DNA from 3 places in the Erwinia papayae genome. Region 1 is predicted to be linked to each of the others. Evidence: predicted binding sites of a transcription regulator. Region 1 holds the regulator's gene; each other region holds the start of a gene.
The links. Region 1 encodes PhoB, which activates phosphate uptake and scavenging genes when phosphate is short. Its sites were predicted from a motif close to CTGTCATAAAACTGNCNNAT; they were not measured.

Region 1 (7,778 bases):
AATGCCCGCCAGGCGACGCCTTTTACTTCAAACTCCACTTCCGCCAGACACTCTGCCGTGTCGCGGGTCATCAGGTCATTCTGGCTCTGCGACAGTTTTCCCAGCCGTGAGGTTTCGTGATACAGCGCCAGGCAAATAGCGTCCAGCAGGGTGGTTTTTCCCGCTCCGGTCGGGCCGGTGATGGCAAACAGGCCATTGCTGGCAAAGGGTTCAGCGGTGAAATCCACTTTCCATTCGCCTTTCAGCGAGTTGAGATTTTTAAAGCGCAGCGTCAGGATTTTCATGGCTGTTCCTCGTCATCAATTTCTGCCAGCGTCTGCTGAAACAGCGCGGTGACGCGGGCCAGCTTGTCCGGTCCGGCCTCCTCTTCACTTGCCAGGCGACGACTGAACACCTCCTCTACGCTGAGCTCACTCAGGGTTTCGTTGTGCTGACGCGCAATGGTCTGCTCGCGCTGTTCACGACTGCGACGCAGTAACACCACCTCGACGGGCAGATCCTGCGTCATCTCCTGAATCCGCCGCTGCAAATCGTTCAGCCAGCTGCGGGTGACCACTTCGATATCCAGCCAGATGGTTTTCCCCTCCGGCGGCGGCTGAAGGGCGGCCAGCTGCTGTGCAATTTCCTCCAGCGTCCCTTTAATCATCTGCATTGGCTGGAACGGCGGAATGGTCAGCGGCTCTACCTGGCTCAACTTGCCTTCTGCGAACGCCACCAGAAAAACGCTTTTCTCTTTGCCCAGCTCGTCAAAACTGAGCGGAATGGGCGAGCCGCTGTAACGGATATGCTCCGTACCGGCAATGCGCTGAGCACGATGAATATGCCCCAGCGCAATATAGTCAGCGGGGGGAAAGGCCTGCGCGGGGAAAGCGTCCAGCGTGCCGATGTAAATATCACGTACGGCGTCACTTTTCGTCACGCCGACGGTGGTCAGGTGGCCGGTGGCGATGATCGGCAGCGCCAGCCCCAGCGCCTGGCGTTGTTGCTGCGCGGCCTGCCAGCATTGCTGGTAATGATGGGTGATGGCCTCCAGCAGGGATTGTTGCTTCTGATGGCCAGACTGGCCTGCCTGGCTGGTGGTGATGTCACGCGGACGTAAAAAAGGGATAGCACACAGCAGCGCGCCCGGCTGGCCGTTGCGGTCGGTCAGCAGCAACACCTGATCGTCGGGATGTTCGGCAGCCGCAGCAATCACCCGCGTATTCAGACAGCTCAGCAGCTCGCGGGATTCATTAAGCACCGCCACCGAATCGTGATTCCCGCCAAGGATCACCAGCTGGCATCCGCTGGCTTGCAGGCTGACGATAAAGCGATTGAACAGTTCGCGGGCATAGCTGGGTGGCGACCCGGTATCAAAAATATCCCCGGCGACAATAATCGCTGCCACCTGCCGTTCTGCCACCTGCAACAGCAACCAGTCAAGAAAGGCCTGATGTTCGGCAGCCCGACTTTTGGTGTAGAAAAACTGGCCCAGATGCCAGTCGGCGGTATGAATGACGCGCATGGTATCCCTTCTGTGCATAAGCAGAGCTGACGATTATAAACAGAGCTGGCAAAAACCCCAGCGGCAAAGGCAGACCTGGCGTAAACAGGATGTCGAAAACGCGGACTGATGGGTGCTTTTTTCATAAAACTGTCATAAAACTGACGCATAATGACGCCGCAAATCCCGTGACATCCGGTCACAGCAGCAGGAGCAATAATGGCTAAGCGCATTCTGGTGGTAGAAGATGAAGCCCCAATCCGTGAGATGTTGTGTTTTGTGCTGGAGCAAAATGACTATCAACCCGTCGAAGCGGAAGATTATGACAGTGCGGTCAGTCAGCTGATTGAACCCTGGCCTGATTTGATCCTGCTGGACTGGATGCTGCCGGGTGGCTCAGGTATTCAGTTTATTAAACACCTGAAGCGCGAAGCGATGACCCGTGATATTCCGGTGATGATGCTGACGGCCCGTGGTGAAGAAGAGGACCGCGTGCGGGGGCTGGAAGTGGGCGCGGATGACTATATCACCAAGCCGTTCTCGCCGAAGGAACTGATTGCCCGCATTAAAGCGGTGATGCGCCGTATTTCACCGATGGCGGTGGAAGAGGTGATTGAAATACAGGGACTGAGTCTCGATCCCTCCTCACACAGGGTGATGTCAGAAACGCAGCCGCTGGAGATGGGGCCAACCGAGTATAAGCTGCTGCACTTTTTTATGACCCATCCGGAGCGGGTCTACAGCCGTGAACAGTTGCTTAATCACGTCTGGGGCACTAACGTGTACGTCGAAGATCGCACCGTTGATGTGCATATTCGTCGCTTACGCAAAGCGCTTGAGGTCAGCGGGCACGATCGCATGGTACAAACGGTTCGCGGGACAGGTTACCGTTTCTCAGCACGTTACTGATCGTTTGCACTGGAGTCTTCATCTTGCTGGAACGCCTCTCCTGGAAGAAATTACTGCTGGAGCTGCTGCTCGTCTGCCTGCCCGCGCTGATTATCGGGTGGCTGACGGGTTACCTTGCCTGGCTGCTGCCGGTTGCCCTGCTGGCGCTGCTGGGCTGGCACTATTTTAACCTGCTGCGCTTATCGCACTGGTTGTGGGTTGACCGCAGTATGACTCCCCCGGCCGGACATGGCAGCTGGGAACCCCTCTTTTATGGCCTGTATCAGATGCAGGTGCGCAACCGTCGTCGTCGGCGTGAACTGGGTAATCTGATCAGACGCTTTCGCAGTGGCGCGGAGTCGCTGCCGGATGCGCTGGTACTGACCACCGAGGAAGGCATCATCTTCTGGTGCAACGGCCTGGCACAGCAGCTGCTTGGGCTGCGCTGGCCGGAAGACAATGGCCAGAATATCCTCAATCTGCTGCGTTATCCTGAGTTTGCCCGCTACCTTCGCCAGCGGGATTTTTCGCGTCCGCTGACGCTGGTGCTGAACAATCAACGGCACCTGGAATTTCGGGTGATGCCCTACAGCGAAGGGCAGTGGCTGTTAGTGTCGCGCGACATGACGCAGATGCATCAGCTGGAAGGTTCCCGCCGCAACTTCTTTGCCAACGTCAGCCATGAGCTAGGCACGCCGCTGACAGTGTTACAGGGCTATCTGGAGATGATGACCGGCGACGGCATGGCCGGGCCGCTGCGCGACAAGGCGGTCCATACCATGCAGGAGCAGACGCGTCGTATGGACGGCCTGGTAAAACAGCTGCTGACGCTTTCCCGCATTGAGGCCGCGCCTGCGTTGGATCTCCATCAGCAGGTTGATGTCCCGGCGATGCTGCAACTGTTGCAGCGCGAAGCGGAGACGCTGAGTCAGGGACGTCATGAGATACATTTCCAAACCGATGCGCATCTGCGGGTGTTGGGTAACGAGGAGCAGTTGCAGAGCGCTATCTCCAATCTGGTGTATAACGCGGTCAACCATACGCCGGAAGGGACGCGGCTGGAGATTGCCTGGCTGAAAACAGCGCAGGGTGCTCTGTTTCGCGTCTGCGATAACGGCCCCGGCATTGCCCCTGAACATATCCGCGCCTGACCGAGCGCTTCTATCGCGTTGACAAGGCCCGCTCACGGCGGACCGGCGGCAGTGGCCTGGGACTGGCTATCGTCAAACACGCGCTCTCGCATCACCACACCCGGCTGAAGATTGTCAGTCAGCCGGGTAAAGAGACCTGCTTCAGTTTCCTGCTGCCGCCGGGAATGATTGTCAGCCCGCATCCGGCAGAGTGAGAAGTCACTATCAAGTGGGCTTCTCACCCGGAGAGTGAAAAATTTTCATCTGTGATGAAATTTCCTCGTTTGCCGCTAAACGCGCGGCGTGACATTCTTTTTAGCCATGTGGACATCCGGAAGTCCTGAAGTAACTTAGCGAAACTATTTTAACCATGATGCGTGGTATGCGCAGGCCAGGAGTGAGCAGAATGCAGAGAGATTCAGCCAGATATCGTGCCGAAGTGGTCGGCAGTTTCCTTCGTCCGCCTGCGATAAAGCAGGCTCGCGAGCAGTTCCAGCGGGGGGAAATTGATGCGGTGGCCCTGCGGCGTATCGAGGATGAAGCGATCCGCGAGGTGGTGACGCAGCAGCGCGCCTGTGGACTCAACGTGGTGACCGATGGGGAATTCCGTCGGGCATGGTGGCATTTTGATTTCTTTGATGGCCTGGAGGGCGTGGAGCCTTACGAAGCGGAGCAGGGTATCCAGTTTAACGGTATCCAGACGAAAGCGCGTGGAGTGAAGGTGACCGGCAGGCTGGGTTTTGGCGATCATCCGATGCTGGAAGATTTTCGTTACCTGCAAAGTATCAGCGGTAATGCCATTGCCAAAATGACCATCCCCAGCCCCAGCGTGCTGCATTTTCGTGGTGGCCGTAAGATGATTGACGCCACGGTTTATCCTGATTTGCGGGACTATTTCCACGACCTGGCGCTGACGTATCGTGCTGCAATTCATGCCTTTTACGCGGCTGGCTGCCGCTATCTGCAACTGGATGACACCGTCTGGGCCTATCTGTGCTCTGAGGATCAGCAGCGTCAGATCCGCGAACGTGGGGACGACCCGCAGCAGCTGGCGAGCACCTATGCACAGGTGCTGAATAAGGCGCTGGAAGGTAAACCCGACGATCTGACCATCGGGCTGCACGTCTGCCGGGGAAATTTTCGCTCCACCTGGATTTCTGAAGGCGGCTACGAGCCGGTGGCCGACATTCTGTTTGGCAGCGTCAATGTCGATGCGTTCTTCCTGGAGTATGACAATGAACGTTCCGGCGGTTTCGAGCCGCTGCGCTTTATTAAACCCGGCAGGCAGCAGGTGGTGCTGGGGTTGATCACCACCAAAAATGGCGAGCTGGAAGATCCTGAAAGCGTCAAAAAGCGTATTGCTGAAGCCACGAAATACGTCAGCCTCGAGCAGATTTGCCTCAGCCCGCAGTGTGGCTTTGCCTCCACCGAAGAGGGCAACAGCCTCACTGAGCAACAGCAGTGGGCTAAGCTGCGTCTGGTGACCGATATTGCCAGCGAAGTCTGGTGATGCGTTTTGCGTGAATTACGGTAAAAAGCGTGCGAAAGCGCGCTTTTTGTGCAGCTAATCCTCTTTTTTTGCATAAATTGCACTACCCCTGCTCAGAAAAAATACACATCATCTAAGGGTTCTGGCTTATAAACTGAACTGATGAACTGGCTGGACGTTTTTTTACGCTATATCATTCTGCTTTCCCGATCCCGCCTTGCCTTTCTCCGCTATAAACGGTTTACTTAGCGCCGTTTTTCCGTTTTCCCCCTGAAAAAAGATCATAATCAGCGCAAATCCGCTGGTAAGTGACACTGGACCAGAACATCAGGCTGTGGCGGCTGGCCGGGCCAGTATTTTTAGTGCGCACAGGGGTGACGCTGACATGACGTTTTCACTAACACCAGTAACAGGTTAATCCGCTGCTTATGAGTAATCGTCTAACTTTCAAAGACATCATCGCACTGGGCTTTATGACCTTCGCTCTGTTCGTCGGTGCCGGTAACATTATTTTCCCGCCGATGGTGGGTATCCAGTCTGGTGAGCACGTGTGGGTTGCGGCGGCCGGCTTTCTGATTACCGCAGTGGGGCTGCCGGTGATCACCGTGATTGCGCTGGCCCGCGTGGGTGGGGGAATTGACGCGCTCAGCTCGCCCATCGGTAAGACCGCAGGAATTGTGCTGGCAACCGTCTGCTACCTGGCCGTTGGCCCACTGTTTGCCACACCGCGTACGGCAACGGTTTCCTTTGAAGTCGGTATTGCCCCACTGACCGGCGACACCGCACTGCCACTGTTGATCTACAGCCTTATCTATTTTGTGCTGGTTATTGGCATCTCGCTTTACCCCGGCAAGTTGCTGGATACCGTCGGTCATTTCCTTGCGCCGCTGAAAATTGTGGCACTGGCGGTGCTGGGTATTGCCGCGCTGCTGTGGCCTGCTGGTGGCCTGGCCCCGGCGACAGAAGAGTATCAACATGCCGCATTCTCCAGCGGGTTCGTCAATGGTTATCTGACTATGGACACCCTGGGCGCACTGGTGTTTGGTATCGTTATCGTCAATACCGCTCGCTCACGCGGCGTCAGTGAATCGTCACTGCTGACCCGTTACACCATTATTGCCGGGCTGATTGCCGGGATTGGCCTGACGCTGGTTTACCTGACCCTGTTCAGACTGGGTTCGGGCAGCGCCTCAATTGTCAGTCAGAGCGCCAACGGCGCGGCGATCCTCCATGCTTATGTGCAACAGACCTTCGGCAGTATGGGCAGCCTGTTCCTCGCCGCGCTGATTTTTGTCGCCTGTATGGTCACGGCGGTTGGCCTGACCTGCGCCTGTGCGGAGTTCTTCGAGCAGTATCTGCCGCTGAGCTATCGCCAGCTGGTATTTATCCTTGGGCTGTTTTCCATGCTGGTTTCTAACCTTGGGCTGAGCCATCTGATTCAGATTTCGATTCCGGTGCTGACGGCCATTTATCCCCCGTGCATTGTGCTGGTGTTACTGAGCTTTACGCTGGGCTGGTGGAAAAAGAGCAGCCGCATCATTGCATCAACGATGCTGGTCAGCCTGCTGTTCGGCATGGTAGATGCGGTTAAAACCACCAGCTTTGCCGCGCTGCTGCCCGGTTTTGCCACCCATCTGCCGCTGGCGGATCAGGGACTGGCGTGGCTGCCGCCGTCGCTGGCGATGCTGCTTCTGGTGGCGATTTACGATCGTGCGGTGGGGCGTCAGCAGGTTAATGCCCATCAGCAATAAAGAGTGTGATACCTTCTCCTGCCCATCCGGCAGGAGAAGCTGACATTGTGAAGACAGAAAATGACTAAAAATACGCTCAAAAAAGGACTGAGTACCCGCCACATCCGCTTTATGGCGCTGGGTTCAGCGATTGGCACCGGACTGTTTTATGGCTCGGCTGATGCGATGAAGATGGCCGGCCCGAGTGTGATCCTCGCTTATATCATCGGTGGTGCCATTGCCTACATCATTATGCGGGCGCTGGGCGAAATGTCGGTCAATAATCCACAGGCCAGTTCGTTCTCACGTTATGCCCAGGATTACCTTGGTCCGCTGGCAGGCTATATCACCGGATGGACCTACTGTTTTGAGATTCTGATTGTCGCCATTGCTGATGTGACGGCCTTTGGCATCTATATGGGCGTCTGGTTTCCGGATGTTCCGCACTGGGTCTGGGTACTGAGCGTGGTGCTGATCATTGGTGCGATAAATATGGCGACGGTGAAAGTGTTTGGTGAAGTGGAGTTCTGGCTGTCACTGTTTAAGGTTGCCACCATCATCATCATGATTGTCGCCGGTATCGGCATCATTCTCTGGGGAATCGGTAACGGAGGAGAGCCGACCGGCATCAGTAACCTGTGGAGCAACGGCGGCTTCTTTGCCCACGGTGTGATCGGGATGGTGCTGTCGTTGCAGATTGTGATGTTTGCCTACGGCGGCATCGAAATTATTGGTATCACCGCCGGTGAGGCAAAAGATCCCGAAGTCTCTATTCCCCGTGCCATTAATACCGTTCCTCTGCGTATTCTGGTGTTTTACGTGGGTACGCTGTTTGTCATCATGTCGATTTATCCATGGAATCAGGTTGGCACCCAGGGCAGCCCGTTTGTGCTGACCTTCCAGCATATGGGTATCGCAGCGGCGGCGGCGGTGCTGAATTTCGTGGTGATCACTGCCTCACTATCGGCCATCAACAGCGATGTGTTTGGCGTGGGACGTATGCTGCACGGGATGGCAGAGCAGGGTCATGCGCCAAAAGCCTTCGCCGCCGTTTCGCG
Region 2 (7,778 bases), on a different contig from region 1:
CTGGCCGGTCTGGTGGCGGCGTTGTTTGGTTTGCTACTGGGCTTTCCGGTACTGCGCCTGCGCGGAGACTATCTGGCGATTGTGACCCTGGGCTTTGGTGAGATTGTCCGAATTCTGTTGCTGAATAACACGGATATCACTGGCGGTCCGAACGGCATCAGCCAGATCCCGAAACCGTCGCTGTTTGGCCTGGAATTTAACCGCAGCGTGCGTGACGGCGGCTGGGATACCTTCAGTAACTTCTTTGGTCTGGCCTATAACCCCAGCGATCGCATCATATTCCTCTACATGGTGGCGTTGTTGCTGGTGGTGGTCACCCTGTTTGTGATCAATCGTCTGCTGCGTATGCCGTTGGGTCGGGCCTGGGAAGCACTGCGTGAAGATGAGATTGCCTGCCGTTCGCTTGGCCTCAGCCCTACCCGCATCAAGCTGACAGCATTCACCATCAGTGCGGCCTTTGCCGGTTTTGCCGGATCTCTTTTTGCCGCGCGTCAGGGCTTCGTCAGCCCGGAATCCTTCACCTTTGCTGAGTCGGCATTTGTGCTGGCGATTATTGTTCTGGGCGGCATGGGATCGCAGTTTGCGGTGATCCTTGCCGCCATTCTGCTGGTGGTTTCCCGCGAGCTGATGCGCGATCTGAATGAATACAGCATGTTAGTGCTAGGTGCCCTGATGGTGCTGATGATGATCTGGCGGCCACAGGGACTGTTGCCGATGAAACGTCCGCATCTGAAGCTGAAAGATGTGGAAAAAGGAGAGCAGCCATGATCCAGCCTTTACTGGCCGTAAATGGCCTGATGATGCGCTTTGGCGGCCTGCTCGCCGTTAACAACGTTGAGCTGGAATTAAGAGAGCGGGAAATTGTTTCGCTGATCGGACCAAACGGTGCAGGTAAAACGACGGTGTTTAACTGTCTGACCGGTTTCTATCGCCTGACGGGTGGCAGCATCACACTGCGCGATCGGCAGCTGGCAGGATTGCCAGGCCAGAAAATTGCCCGCATGGGCATTGTGCGCACCTTCCAGCATGTCCGTCTGTTCCGTGAAATGACGGTGATTGAAAACCTGTTAGTGGCACAGCATCAGCATCTGAAAAGTGGCGTGTTCGCCGGATTGCTGAAAACTCCGGGGTTCCGTAAAGCAGAAAGTGAAGCGCTTGACAGGGCTGCCAGCTGGTTGCAGCGTGTGGGCCTGTTGGAGCTTGCCAATCGTCAGGCGGGTAATCTGGCCTACGGGCAGCAGCGTCGTCTGGAGATTGCCCGGTGCATGGTAACCCAGCCAGAGATCCTGATGCTGGACGAACCGGCGGCGGGGCTTAACCCGAAAGAGACGCACGAACTGGATGAGTTGATCGCTGAACTGAGAGGCGAACATAACGTCTCGGTATTGCTAATTGAACACGATATGAAACTGGTCATGGGTATTTCAGACCGCATTTATGTGGTTAATCAGGGAACGCCGCTGGCTCAGGGCACACCGGAGGCTATCCGTAACAATCCGGATGTGATCCGCGCCTATTTAGGGGAGGCATAAGATGACCATGCTCTCTCTGCAAAATGTCAGCGCGCATTACGGCAAGATTCAGGCGCTGCATAACGTCAGCCTGCATATCAATCAGGGTGAAATAGTGACGCTGATTGGTGCCAACGGTGCCGGAAAAACCACCATTCTTGGTACGCTTTGTGGTGAGCCACGCGCCAGCGAAGGCACCATCAGCTTTGACGGCAAAGTGATAACCGACTGGCAAACGGCGCGTATCATGCGCGAGGCGATCGCCATTGTTCCGGAAGGTCGGCGGGTATTTTCCCGCATGACGGTGGAAGAGAACCTGGCAATGGGCGGTTTCTTTGCCGATCGGCAGCAGTATCAGACGCGCATCAAAGATGTTTACGAGCTGTTTCCACGTCTTTACGAGCGTCGGGTGCAGCGTGCCGGCACCATGTCCGGTGGCGAACAACAGATGCTGGCAATAGGCCGTGCGCTGATGAGTCAACCGCGTTTATTGCTGCTGGATGAGCCATCGCTGGGGCTTGCGCCGATTATTATCCAGCAGATTTTTGACACCATTGAGCAGCTGCGCCAGGAGGGGATGACCATTTTCCTGGTTGAGCAGAACGCCAACCAGGCACTGAAACTGGCCGACCGTGGCTACGTGCTGGAAAACGGTCATGTGGTGCTGGAAGATACCGGTGATGCGCTGCTGGCGAATGAAGCGGTGCGCAGCGCTTATCTGGGGGGATAGTACTTCACGTCCGGGGCCGGTTTCTGGCTCCGGATTTTCGTCGGCTGCTGGTGTTCACCACATATCACCATCGAACAGGTGTAGCTGGCTGACCCACATTAATGTAGTGAGAACATTGCTCAGTGATACCCTGTCGGATTGCAGGTCAATCAGTCTGTTGCTGGCTAAATGCTCTGTTAATACTGATTGTTTCTGTAATAAGAAATTCTGTCTCTTAGTTTTACACTTAAACACTCATGGTAAGTAGTGATGTAGCCCACGCTGTCCTTTTCATAAACAAGGGCTTCAGCCTCACATTCGTTTTTCAGATAAAGATCCCATCCATTTTTTGCTTTTCGCACTTTTTGTGTTAATTGCGACCGGTCATAAGGTTTTTTATCCGGAGCATTTATCTTTTTTATAAATTCGTCGAATGAATGATTATATTCAATTTTCAATTCACTTGAGGTATCCATCAGGCAATCCATGACTTCCACTGAGTGGATAAGTTTCTGGCAGTGAGTGGAATTAGCAACATTATTATTTTCAGCTGATGTTGAACCGGCACTGGTGAAAAAAAATCATCATCAGCCATATCTGCGTAATTTTCTTCATTTTCTGATGCCCTGCTGAATATACTGAATACGACCTCTTGCTGCCTCATGGTCTGACAGTGAATTTTTACTTTTTATTAATTTAATGATTTTATTATTATTTAATCCGAAAATCGGAACCATTCTAAAATCCAGTGCACACTGATATTTCATGTCGATAAAAATATCTTTAAGCGTTTGATCCAGTTTGTCCCAGCTTACTGAATCATTTTTTTATACTTTACGTAAAAAGAGATGGACTCACTGATATATCTACGATAGGTGATTTCAAAAAGCCTGACCTGCTGCAATTCAGTTATTTCATCAATTAAATTTACATGGTTTTTTACAAATTTATCTGCGCTGCAATGACTCTTTTTCGCGCCTTCTACAATCTGTACAGCATGTTTATATGGTATTCCAGAGTAAGTCAAATCATGTATTATTTCGGCAGAAGATCTATACTTCATATCATAACCACGTCCGATAGTCACACCGGAGCCATAAGCACTGCACCAGGAGGTGTTCCCTGGTCAGTGTATTTTTCGGGAATAATAGCGGTTTTTTGATATATTATTACCGTCGGCCCTGAAAGTGAACAGTCCTTTCTGTGGTCCCATTTTCATCAACTCCTTATTTAAAATAAAGTGTCTTTGCCGTTACAGCAAAGTTTATGTTTATTTTCATCACAATTTCTATAAGCAAAAAATTACCTGTAAAAAAATTTTTTTAACAAGGAAAAAACCATTCGGTGATTGAGATTACATATCAAATAACTAAAGGTGTATAAGGTCCTGGCGTTGCGCTTGATGGTGAAATACAGCAGGGAAGACAGGCTATGCTGGAGCCAAAAGAAGGATTGTTAACGTTCAGAGCAGAAGGTAATAATTTTCGTGGTAGCAGATACTATTCACGTAAGATTCACTGGCCAGGTAACATGGATGATTGTATTAATAACAGATCAGGAGTAACTAATGGTCGTGGGTATGATTTTGTAAATCGTACAAAAGCGAGGTATTACACAAGCTTTTGATGGCAGGTATTCCAAAAGAGCAGGCTGAAAAAATAGCAGGAGGTGCCAAAATAACTCACTGTCTGGCTAGCGATTTTGTCAGGATCAATCGAAATTCAATTAAGGAAATAACTGAAGTTCAGCAATTAAGATTGTTTGAAATTGTATATCCAGAGTACGTTCACAATGCCATGCGTTTCTACAATTCGTGGCGCAAACAAGGCTCTGTTAGCTGGAATAACCTCACGCCGGAACTGCGAGAAGTCTTCGTTGATATGCTGTATCAGGGGGCTATGACGAAAAGTTATATTTCCTACTTTCAGGAAAATAAGATCAATAATGATATAAGTGTTTTAAATAAGATTAATAATCGTTATGGTCAGGATCGTTATATAAGAAGATTAGATGCACTAAGAGATAAACGATAAATGAAATATTTAGTCATTATCTTTATTTTTTCGATAATGTCTTTCCCGGTATTATCCTCAGATCTTATCATGCAAAACGATGATAGTAAGCGCTATCTGAATATTTCACCTGTTAAAAAAGTGTCTGCCTGTTTACACTCTTCAGAAATGGAAAAGAAAATAGAATATAATAATGCATACACTGCTTTTATTAAAAACATCAACTTAAACAAAAAAGATTTTATAAATTATGACGACGTTATAAATGGAATCAGTAAAGCGAAAAAATTCCATGACGGTTATATCAGAAATGAATGTTTTGCCTTTGCAAGCCAGCTGATTAAAGACTCGCCCGCTTATCAGGGAATTTACAGCCAGTGCATGATTAATTTTTACCGGCAAAGAATTGATTTCTACAAAACGTATGATTTCGAATAATTAAGGCGAAAAGGAGCGTTTAGCGACAGCGGTATACCCGCACATTCACCCACCCGCTTAATGACGGCGATGCGCTCCGTCATCCGCATGTCATATCACTGTCACAGACCTGCTATTTTTCCGTCATTTTTACATGTCATGTTGCTTGCCGGACAATATTGCGCCCTTGCGCGCGAACAACACCGGGTACAGGAAACCGACATGACATCCTTCTTACTGCGCAAAACCACACTCGCTGCCCTCTTAGGGCTGACTTTCAGCAGCCACGCGCTGGCGGTCACCGAGATCCCATTCTGGCACTCTATGGAGGGCGAGCTGGGCGTGGAAGTCGATTCCCTGGCGAAACGCTTTAATGACACTCACCCGGATTACAAAGTTGTACCGACCTATAAAGGCAACTACGAGCAAAGCCTGGCCGGTGGCATCGCCGCAGTGCGTGCCGGTAGAGCGCCCGCTATTCTTCAGGTTTATGAAGTCGGCACCGCCACCATGATGGCTTCAAAAGCGATTGTGCCGGTGCATGAGGTATTCAAAAACGCGGGCATCAGTCTTGATGAATCTCAGTTTGTCCCGACCGTCGCAGGCTATTACAGCGATGCCAGCGGTCATTTGATTTCACAGCCGTTCAACAGCTCTACGCCGGTGCTGTATTACAACAAAGACGCCTTCAAAAAGGCCGGACTGAATCCTGACCAGCCTCCCAAAACCTGGCAGGAACTTCAGAGCAATGCCGCAGCCTTGCGCAAAGCCGGTATGAAATGCGGTTATGCCAGCGGCTGGCAGGGCTGGATCCAGATCGAAAACTTCAGCGCCTGGCATGGTCTGCCGGTGGCGACCAGAAACAATGGCTTTGACGGCACCGATGCAGTGCTGGAGTTCAATCAGCCGGTTCAGGTCCGCCATATCCAGATGCTGGCCGATATGAATAAAAAAGGGGATTTCACCTACTTTGGCCGCAAGGATAAGTCCACTGCCAAGTTCTACAACGGCGACTGCGGCATCACCACCGCCTCTTCCGGTTCGCTGGCAGATATCCGTCACTACGCCAGATTCAACTATGGCGTGGGAATGATGCCTTACGATGCCAGCGTGCCAAATGCGCCGCAAAATGCGCTGATTGGCGGTGCCAGCCTTTGGGTATTTAAGGGTAAAGATGCGGCGACCTACAAAGGGGTAGCTGAATTTATGCAGTTCCTCGCCCGGCCTGAGATTGCCGCAGAATGGCACCAAAAAACCGGCTATCTGCCCGTCACGACGGCGGCATATCAGCTGACCCGTCAACAGGGCTTCTATGATAAGAATCCTGGTGCGGATACCGCCACCCGCCAGATGCTGAACAAGCCGCCGTTGCCGTTCACCAAAGGAATGCGTCTGGGCAACATGCCGCAGATTCGCGCGGTAATAGATGAGGAGCTGGAAGGGGTCTGGACGGGATCGCTGACGCCTCAGGTCGCGCTGGATAACGCGGTGAGCCGTGGCAATCTGCTGCTGCGTCGTTTTCAACAATCGGTGAAACAGTAAGCCCGGATCTCCTGCCCCTGCGACCTGTTCGCCGGGGCAGGGGGTGCCGTCGGCCGTTAAGAGTGCCCGTTATGTCTTCTTCCCGCCCCGTTTTTCGTTCACGCTGGCTGCCTTATCTGCTGATGTTGCCGCAGCTGCTGATTACCCTGGTCTTTTTTCTCTGGCCCGCCGGAGAAGCATTGTGGTATTCGGTGCAAAGTGTCGATCCTTTTGGCCTGTCCAGCAGCTTCGTGGGTCTGGAAAACTTCCTGCGCCTGACCGACGATCAATACTATCTCGACTCCTTTCGCACAACCCTGGTGTTCAGCGGGCTGGTGACGATGGTGGGACTGGTGATTTCGTTGTTTTTTGCCGCGCTGGTCGACTATGTCCTGCGCCTGAAACGCCTTTATCAGACGCTGTTTTTACTGCCTTATGCGGTTGCTCCTGCTGTCGCCGCCGTACTGTGGATGTTTCTGTTCAGCCCCGGCCAGGGATTGATTACCCATTTCCTGGCACAGGCGGGCTACAGCTGGAATCACGCCCAGAACAGCGGGCAGGCGATGCTGTTGGTGGTGCTGGCTTCGGTCTGGCAACAGATGAGCTACAACTTTCTGTTTTTCTTTGCCGCACTCCAGTCGATCCCAAAATCACTTATCGAAGCGGCTGCCATTGATGGTGCCGGTCCGGTACGCCGCTTTTTCCAGCTGTCACTGCCGCTGATAACGCCAGTTGGCTTCTTTCTGATGGTCGTGAATGTGGTTTACGCCTTCTTTGACACCTTCCCGGTGATTGATGCGGCAACCGGCGGCGGCCCGGTGCAGTCGACCACCACCCTGATTTATAAAATTTATCGCGAGGGCTTCGCGGGTCTGGGTCTCTCCTCATCCTCGGCGCAGTCAGTGGTGCTGATGGTACTGGTGATTATTCTGACGGTTGTCCAGTTCCGCTACGTTGAAAAAAGGGTGCGTTACCAATGATTGAAAACCGACGCGGGCTGGATATTTTCAGTCATATCATGCTGGTGCTGGGGATACTGACGGTGCTGTTCCCATTGTGGGTTGCCTTTGTCGCGGCCACGCTGAGTAATAGCGAGGTGTTTCAGGTGCCCATGACGTTGATCCCTGGCCGCTATTTGTGGAGCAACATCACCGCCATCTGGCAACACGGCGTGGCGCAAAATGGCGCGCCCTTTGGCCTGATGCTGCTCAACAGTGCCATCATGGCGCTGAGCATCACCAGCGGGAAAATAGTGGTATCCATCCTTTCCGCTTTCGCGCTGGTGTGGTTTCGCTTCCCGCTGCGTGGACTGTTTTTCTGGATGATTTTTATCACCCTGATGCTGCCGGTGGAAGTGCGTATTTTCCCCACGGTGGAAGTGGTTTCCCGGCTCAACATGCTGGACAGCTACAGCGGGTTGACCCTGCCGTTGATGGCCTCCGCCACGGCGACTTTTCTGTTTCGCCAGTTTTTTATGACCCTGCCAGACGAACTGGTTGAAGCGGCACGTATCGACGGGGCCAGCCCGATGCGTTTCTTTTGCGAAATCGTCCTGCCGCTGTCAAAGACCAACCTGGCCGCGCTGTTCGTCATTACATTTATCTATGG
Region 3 (7,778 bases), on a different contig from region 1:
GGCCTGCTGGTGAACGCAGGCCGTGAAGGCATGGGTTGCCCTATCGTCAAACAAAATATTGATATGTCACCTTTCTACTTCAAAGGGATTAATATCGATGGCGATCAACCAGTTGACCCTGTTGACCCGGTGGATCCTGTAGATCCGGTGAACCCCGGCGAGAGCACCACGCCAACTGCGGTTATCACTATGAAAGCGCTTTCCGGCAGTACGCTGCTGTTCTCAGCTGAGAAATCAACGCACAGCACCAGTTATAGCTGGTCTGCTATTGGTACACTGAATATTGTTTCACCACAGGCGCAGGAAACTGCCGTTGTTCTGCCTGTTGTGACTGTCGATACCGTGGCATCTGTTGTTTTGTCAGTTTCAGATGCAAAAGGTAACCGTGACCAGACCGTTTATAAACTGATCATTTCTTCCACTGATGCTGGTAAGCCGCAGGTTCCGGATTTACCGGTTGTGCCAGATGTGCCTGTGCCAGATGTGCCTTCTGATTATCCACAGTGGAGCGCAACCGCAGTCTATGTGGCTAATGATAAAGTTACTCACAAAGGCGTTAACTATATTGCTAAATTCTGGTCGAATGGTTCTGAACCAGGCCTGGATGCGACTACCGGACAATACGGTAAACCGTGGGATTACCTGCGTTAATTAAGTTTAATTAGGTAAAAGCATTTTTTTAGCAGGAGTGCCGATCGACTAAGGGTTGGTTACTCCACTGCGTATTCAGGTAAAAATCCGTAATCTTCCCTGAGATTACGGATTTTTTATGCATATTGCTCAGGCAATATCGTAAAGATGAACTGAGCTTTGATGGTATCATGCAAGCCCCGGGAGAAAGTGGCAGGAATCAGCCGCAACTCCAGAGTGAAAGTATTTTTTAACGGTGAAAGAAGTAGAATTTTTGCTCGAGAATAGGTTTACTTTTTGCCGTTTAAGCAGATTGTTGGAAATCAGAAGCAGGGTGTCTATGTCAAACAGCGCGATGAGTGTGGTTATCCTTGCAGCAGGCAAGGGAACTCGTATGTACTCCGATCTTCCCAAAGTTCTTCATCTTCTGGCAGGCAAACCAATGGTTCAGCACGTTATTGATGCTGCCAAAGGGGTTGGGGCTGATAAGGTTCATCTGGTTTACGGTCACAACGCAGAGCTGCTGCAATCCACGCTGACGGAGCCGTCGCTCAATTGGGTGCTACAGGCCGAGCAATTGGGAACCGGTCATGCCATGCAGCAGGCTGCGCCTTACTTTTCTGATGATGAAGACATTCTGATGCTGTACGGCGATGTGCCGTTAATTTCGCCAGAAACACTAAAACGACTGCACCATGCGAAGCCAGAAGGTGGAATCGCGCTGCTTACGGTGATACTGGATAACCCCGCTGGTTATGGCCGTATTCTCCGCGAGAATGGCGCGGTAGTAGGAATTGTTGAGCAGAAAGATGCCACACCGGAACAGCTGGACATCCGTGAAATTAATACCGGCATTTTACTGGCCAACGGTGCGGATCTGAAACGCTGGCTGAGCAAGCTGAACAACCATAATGCACAGGGCGAATATTACATCACGGATATTATTGCGCTTGCTCATCTGGAAGGTCGAAAAACAGAAACGGTGCAGCCCTCCCACCTTTGTGAAGCCGACGGGGTCAATAATCGTTTGCAACTGGCGACCCTCGAGCGTGTTTATCAGGCTCAACAGGCCGAAAAATTGCTGTTGAATGGCGTGATGCTGAAAGATCCCGCCCGCTTTGACCTTCGGGGCGAGTTACAGTGTGGTCGTGATGTGGAAATTGATACCAACGTGATTATCGAAGGTCTGGTCAGGTTGGGCAATCGCGTTAAGATTGGTAGCGGCTGTGTGCTGAAAAATTGCCGGATCGGTGATGATTGTGAAATCAGCCCCTACAGCGTACTCGAAAATGCTGAGCTGGCCGCAGCCTGCACGGTTGGTCCCTTCGCCCGTCTGCGTCCTGGCGCTGTCCTGGCCGAAGGTGCCCATGTCGGTAATTTTGTTGAGATGAAAAAAGCTGCCTTGGGTAAGGGATCGAAAGCGGGTCATCTCAGTTACCTGGGCGATGCGGAAATTGGTGCTAATGTGAATATTGGTGCCGGCACCATCACCTGCAATTATGACGGCGTCAACAAGTCGCTGACGGTGATTGGCGATAACGTCTTTGTTGGCTCTGACACCCAGTTGGTGGCACCTGTTACTGTTGCTGCGGGAGTCACCATCGCAGCCGGCACTACGGTGATGAAGGACGTTCCCGCAGAAGGTCTGCTGTATAACCGGAAAGATCAAAATCTTAAAACCGACTGGCAGCGTCCGGTGAAGAAGAAATAGTTTTTGCACTAAAGCAGTAAAACCCCGAAAACTCAGGTGGCAGGACGAAAGCGCATCTGTTTTTAATCAGCGTCAGCGCGGGGTCCAGTGATGGACCATCAGGTCAAATCATGAGGCCAGCGAGTCAATCCGCAAGCTTACGCAATTCAGTGGCTGGGATATGCTCGTTGATTTAAGCGACCTGAAGTTATTAAGGGTAAATAACAATAATCCCCACTCTCTACAAGGCTCGGGGAACCGGCAAAGACCGGACAATCAGGTCAGAAGACAAGGTTAATGGCCAAGAGGCCATTTTCTCAGGAAAAACAATATGTGTGGAATTGTAGGTGCAGTAGCGCAACGTGATATCGCTGAAATCCTGCTGGAAGGATTACGTCGTCTTGAATACCGCGGTTATGATTCTGCCGGACTGGCAGTGGTCACCGCCGCAGGTGAGGTGACCCGCCTTCGCCGTCTTGGCAAGGTACAGAAACTGGCAGAAGCGGCAGAGAGTACTCCTCTGGCAGGAGGAACGGGCATTGCGCACACGCGCTGGGCAACCCACGGTGAGCCTTCTGAAGCCAATGCCCATCCGCATATCTCCGAACACATCATCATCGTGCACAATGGCATCATTGAAAACCATGAGCCACTGCGTCAGTTGCTGATCGCTCGTGGATATCACTTTGCCTCAGAAACGGATACCGAAGTGGTCGCTCATCTGGCCCACTGGGAGCAGCAGCAGGGTGGTTCGTTGCGTGAGGTGGTGCAGCGCGTGGTCCCGCAGCTTCGCGGTGCGTATGGCATGGTGATCCTCGACAGTCGCGATCCATCAGTGCTGGTGGCTGCCCGTTCTGGTAGCCCGCTGGTTATTGGTCGTGGCGTAGGGGAAAACTTTATTGCATCCGATCAGCTGGCTCTTTTACCTGTCACCCGCCGCTTTATCTATCTGGAAGAAGGCGATATTGCTGAAGTCACCCGCCGCGAAGTGGCGATTTTTGATCGCAGCGGTGAGAAGGTGCAGCGTAGCGAAATTGAATCAAGTGCGCAGTACGATGCGGGCGACAAGGGCATTTATCGCCACTATATGCAGAAAGAGATTTACGAGCAGCCGATGGCGATTAAAAACACCCTTAACGGGCGTTTCAGCCACGGTGAAGTTTGTCTCTCTGAACTGGGGCCAAATGCCAGCGAGTTGCTCAGTCAGGTAGAGCATATTCAGATTGTCGCCTGCGGTACTTCTTACAACTCTGGTATGGTTTCCCGCTACTGGTTTGAAGCACTGGCAAACCTGCCCTGCGACGTCGAGATTGCCTCTGAGTTCCGTTATCGTAAATCTGCTGTGCGCAAAAACAGCCTGCTTATTACGCTTTCTCAGTCGGGAGAGACGGCGGATACACTGGCCGCGCTGCGTTTGTCAAAAGAGCTGGGTTACCTGGGATCGCTGGCTATCTGCAACGTGGCGGGTTCGTCTCTGGTGCGCGAGTCCGATCTGGCGCTGATGACCAAAGCCGGAACGGAAATCGGCGTTGCCTCCACCAAAGCGTTTACCACGCAGTTAACCGTTTTGCTGATGCTGGTGGCAAAAATGGGACGTCTGAAAGGGATGGACCCGCAGATTGAGCAGGATATTGTTCACGGACTTCAGGCTCTGCCAAGCCGTATTGAGCAGATGTTATCGCAGGACAAGCTGATTGAAACGCTGGCGGAAGAGTTCTCGGATAAGCATCACGCTCTGTTCCTTGGCCGTGGCGATCAGTATCCCATCGCTCTGGAAGGGGCGTTGAAGCTGAAGGAGATCTCCTATATCCATGCGGAGGCCTATGCCGCAGGTGAACTCAAGCATGGTCCGCTGGCGCTGATTGATGCTGACATGCCTGTTATCGTGATCGCGCCGAATAATGAGCTACTGGAAAAGCTGAAGTCGAATATTGAAGAGGTGCGCGCCCGTGGCGGCCTGCTGTATGTCTTCGCCGATCAGGATGCCGGGTTCAGCAACAGCGAAGGGATGCGTATCGTCTCGTTACCGCATGTGGAGGAGATCATCGCCCCCATTTTCTATACGGTCCCGCTTCAACTGCTCTCCTATCATGTTGCGTTAATCAAAGGTACGGATGTCGATCAGCCACGTAATCTGGCCAAATCGGTGACCGTCGAGTAAGTCGCCTGTTACACGGGGCTGATTTACCAGCCCCGTTACTGATTGTCAGCCAGAGAGGATGTCGTTACTGCTCTCTCTACTCTCCTGCCATACTGAACTGCCCTGCTGCGCGGGGTTGCTCATTGTCACAAAACTGTCATATAGCGTACATTTTAATGTCATCAAACTGTCCTATTTTGCCTCCAGCAGCAATCCTTATTGATACTAAAACGGCATAAAGCCTGACATTCAATCCACTGGAGGGAACATGACACTGATGCAAAAAACCGTCGCTCGTTGTGTGGCCGTCGCCCTTTCTCTGACGGCTGTTTCAGCATTCGCTGCGACTAACCTGACCGGCGCAGGCGGCACTTTTCCTGCGCCTGTTTATAACAAGTGGGCGGCAGACTATAACAAAGCGACCGGCGCACAGGTTAACTATCAGGGCATTGGTTCTTCCGGTGGCGTAAAGCAAATTATCGTGAAAACTGTCGATTTTGGTGCTTCAGATGCGCCAATGAAAGAGGATGATTTAGCTAAAAACGGTCTGTTCCAGTTCCCGACCATCATTGGCGGTGTGGTACTGGCTGTGAATATTCCTGGCATCAAGTCAGGTCAGCTGATTCTGGATGGAAAAACCGTAGGGGATATTTACCTCGGGACCATCAAAAAATGGAACGATCCGGCGATTACTAAACTGAACCCTGGTGTGAAACTGCCAGACAGTAATATCAATGTGGTTCGCCGTGCTGACGGTTCCGGCACTTCTTTTGTCTTCACCAGCTACCTGTCTAAAGTTAACAGCGACTGGAGCAGCAAGGTAGGTAAAGGCAATACCGTAAACTGGCCGACGGGGCTGGGCGGTAAAGGCAATGATGGCGTGGCGGCATTCGTACAACGCCTCCCGGGTCCAATTGGCTATGTTGAATACGCTTACGCTAAACAGAACAATCTGGCTTACACCAAACTTCTTGATGCCGATGGCAAAGCAGTAGAACCGGGTGAGCAGAGTTTCAGTGACGCGGCGAAAGGCGCAAACTGGAGCCAGTCCTTTGCGCAGGATCTGACCTTCCAGAAGGGAGACAATGCGTGGCCAATCACCTCCACCACCTTCATCCTGGTGCACAAAGAGCAGGCCAGCGCTGAGAAAGGCGCTGCGGTACTGAAATTCTTTGACTGGGCATACAAAAACGGTGGCAAAACCACCAGCAGCCTCGATTACGCTTCTCTGCCCGACCAGGTTGTTGAACAGGTCCGCGCCGCCTGGAAAACCAGTATCAAAGACAGCTCCGGTAAAGCATTATACTAAGCTCTCACGAGAGCGACAGATTCGGTTCTCACTTCCGGGCGGCAGAAATGCCGCCCTGACACTTTTAACATCGGGAATTTTATGGCTACGAAAAGGCCAACATTCAAAGCCCCCGGCAAACAGGGCGACATTATTTTTGGCGCGCTGGTAAAGCTGGCTGCGCTGATTGTTCTGTTGCTGCTCGGTGGCATTATTGTTTCGCTCATCTTCTCTTCCTGGCCCAGCATTCAGAAGTTCGGCTTCTCTTTTCTGTGGAACAAAACCTGGGATGCCCCTAATGAACAATTTGGCGCGCTGGTGCCGATCTACGGCACGATTGTCACCTCACTTATCGCCCTGATAATTGCAGTCCCGGTCAGTTTTGGTATCGCACTGTTTCTGACGGAGCTGGCCCCCAACTGGCTGCGTCGTCCACTTGGCGTGGCGATTGAACTGCTGGCGGCGATTCCCAGCATCGTTTACGGCATGTGGGGGCTGTTTATCTTCGCTCCACTGTTTGCCACTTATTTTCAGACGACTCTGGGCGAGCTGATGTCGAACATTCCGATTGTTGGCGCACTGTTCTCCGGCCCGGCATTTGGTATCGGGATCCTGGCTGCCGGGATTATCCTGGCGATTATGATCATCCCTTACATTGCTTCGGTCATGCGTGATGTGTTCGAACAGACGCCGGTGATGATGAAAGAGTCAGCTTATGGCATCGGTTGCACCACCTGGGAAGTCATCTGGCGCATCGTGTTACCGTTCACCAAAAATGGCGTGATTGGTGGCGTAATGCTGGGACTGGGACGTGCGCTGGGAGAAACCATGGCGGTAACCTTTATCATCGGTAACACCTATCAGCTCGACAGCGCCTCATTGTTTATGCCGGGCAACAGCATCACTTCCGCACTGGCCAACGAATTTGCCGAGGCTGAATCTGGCGTTCACACGGCTGCACTGATGGAGCTGGGGCTGATTCTGTTTGTGATCACCTTTATCGTGCTGGCCTGCTCCAAACTGATGATACTCAGACTGGCGAAAAGTGAAGGAGCGCGTTCATGACCACTCTTGAACTTCAGGCGCGGGCTGAACTGGCCGCTTCTCGTCGCAAAATGCAGGCCTGGCGGCGGTTTAAAAATCGTATTGCCCTGACGCTTTCAATGCTGACGATGGCTTTTGGTCTGTTCTGGCTGATTTGGATCCTCTGGGCCACGGTCACGCGCGGTTTTGATGGCATGAGCCTGGCGTTGTTTACCGAAAATACGCCGCCACCCAATACGGCCGGTGGCGGGCTGGCAAATGCCATCGTCGGCAGCGGTCTGATGATCCTCTGGGCCACTATAGTTGGCACCCCTCTGGGAATTATGGCGGGGATTTATCTGGCGGAATATGGCCGTAAATCCTGGCTGGCGGAGGTAGTTCGTTTTATTAACGACATTTTGTTATCCGCGCCGTCGATTGTGGTCGGGCTGTTTGTCTATACGCTGGTGGTTGCCCGTATGCAGCACTTCTCTGGTCTGGCCGGGGTGGTCGCGTTGGCGCTGTTGCAAATCCCGATTGTTATTCGCACCACTGAAAACATGCTCAGGCTGGTGCCGGACAGCCTGCGTGAAGCAGCCTATGCACTGGGTACACCCAAGTGGAAGATGATTTCTGCCATTACCCTGAAGGCGTCGATATCCGGCATTCTTACCGGTGTTCTGCTGGCAGTGGCGCGTATCGCTGGCGAAACAGCCCCGCTGCTGTTTACTTCGTTGTCCAATCAGTTCTGGAGCACGGATATGATGCAGCCACTGGCTAACCTGCCGGTGACCATTTTCAAATTTGCCATGAGCCCGTTTGCCGGATGGCAAAGTCTGGCCTGGGCTGGCGTATTGCTGATTACCGTCTGTGTGCTGCTGCTGAATATTCTGGCGCGCGTGATCTTCGCGAAAAGTAAACATTAATTGAGATGCGCGGCTGTGGCGGCGTAAACAAGCGAGAAAGAGAATGGCTGATAACAGTTCCGCTAAGATGATTCAGGTTCG

Region 2: ugpB (sn-glycerol-3-phosphate ABC transporter substrate-binding protein UgpB) is a predicted target of PhoB. The motif match lies at 4,758-4,777, and genes of this name have one in related genera.
Region 3: pstS (phosphate ABC transporter substrate-binding protein PstS) is a predicted target of PhoB. The motif match lies at 4,604-4,623, and genes of this name have one in related genera.

The regions. Positions count from the first base shown of each region.
Region 1 covers NZ_JBZCHT010000009.1:2,156,373-2,164,150, reverse strand. The annotation lists gene AC3RPL_RS15155 (AAA family ATPase) at 1-284, opposite strand, end outside; gene sbcD (exonuclease subunit SbcD) at 281-1,504, opposite strand; gene phoB (phosphate response regulator transcription factor PhoB) at 1,703-2,392, shown strand; partial or broken gene phoR (phosphate regulon sensor histidine kinase PhoR) at 2,416-3,716, shown strand; gene AC3RPL_RS15135 (cobalamin-independent methionine synthase II family protein) at 3,908-5,011, shown strand; gene brnQ (branched-chain amino acid transport system II carrier protein) at 5,419-6,741, shown strand; gene proY (proline-specific permease ProY) at 6,802-7,778, shown strand, end outside.
Region 2 covers NZ_JBZCHT010000013.1:1,067,287-1,075,064, forward strand. The annotation lists gene AC3RPL_RS20975 (high-affinity branched-chain amino acid ABC transporter permease LivM) at 1-768, shown strand, start outside; gene livG (high-affinity branched-chain amino acid ABC transporter ATP-binding protein LivG) at 765-1,532, shown strand; gene livF (high-affinity branched-chain amino acid ABC transporter ATP-binding protein LivF) at 1,534-2,241, shown strand; gene AC3RPL_RS20990 (hypothetical protein) at 2,418-2,696, opposite strand; gene AC3RPL_RS20995 (DUF8812 domain-containing protein) at 3,032-3,307, opposite strand; partial or broken gene AC3RPL_RS21000 (DUF8812 domain-containing protein) at 3,652-4,253, shown strand; gene AC3RPL_RS21005 (lysozyme inhibitor LprI family protein) at 4,323-4,670, shown strand; gene ugpB (sn-glycerol-3-phosphate ABC transporter substrate-binding protein UgpB) at 4,872-6,191, shown strand; gene ugpA (sn-glycerol-3-phosphate ABC transporter permease UgpA) at 6,263-7,150, shown strand; gene ugpE (sn-glycerol-3-phosphate ABC transporter permease UgpE) at 7,147-7,778, shown strand, end outside.
Region 3 covers NZ_JBZCHT010000013.1:909,747-917,524, reverse strand. The annotation lists gene AC3RPL_RS20320 (glycosyl hydrolase family 18 protein) at 1-651, shown strand, start outside; gene glmU (bifunctional UDP-N-acetylglucosamine diphosphorylase/glucosamine-1-phosphate N-acetyltransferase GlmU) at 971-2,341, shown strand; gene glmS (glutamine--fructose-6-phosphate transaminase (isomerizing)) at 2,652-4,481, shown strand; gene pstS (phosphate ABC transporter substrate-binding protein PstS) at 4,729-5,769, shown strand; gene pstC (phosphate ABC transporter permease PstC) at 5,851-6,813, shown strand; gene pstA (phosphate ABC transporter permease PstA) at 6,810-7,697, shown strand; gene pstB (phosphate ABC transporter ATP-binding protein PstB) at 7,741-7,778, shown strand, end outside.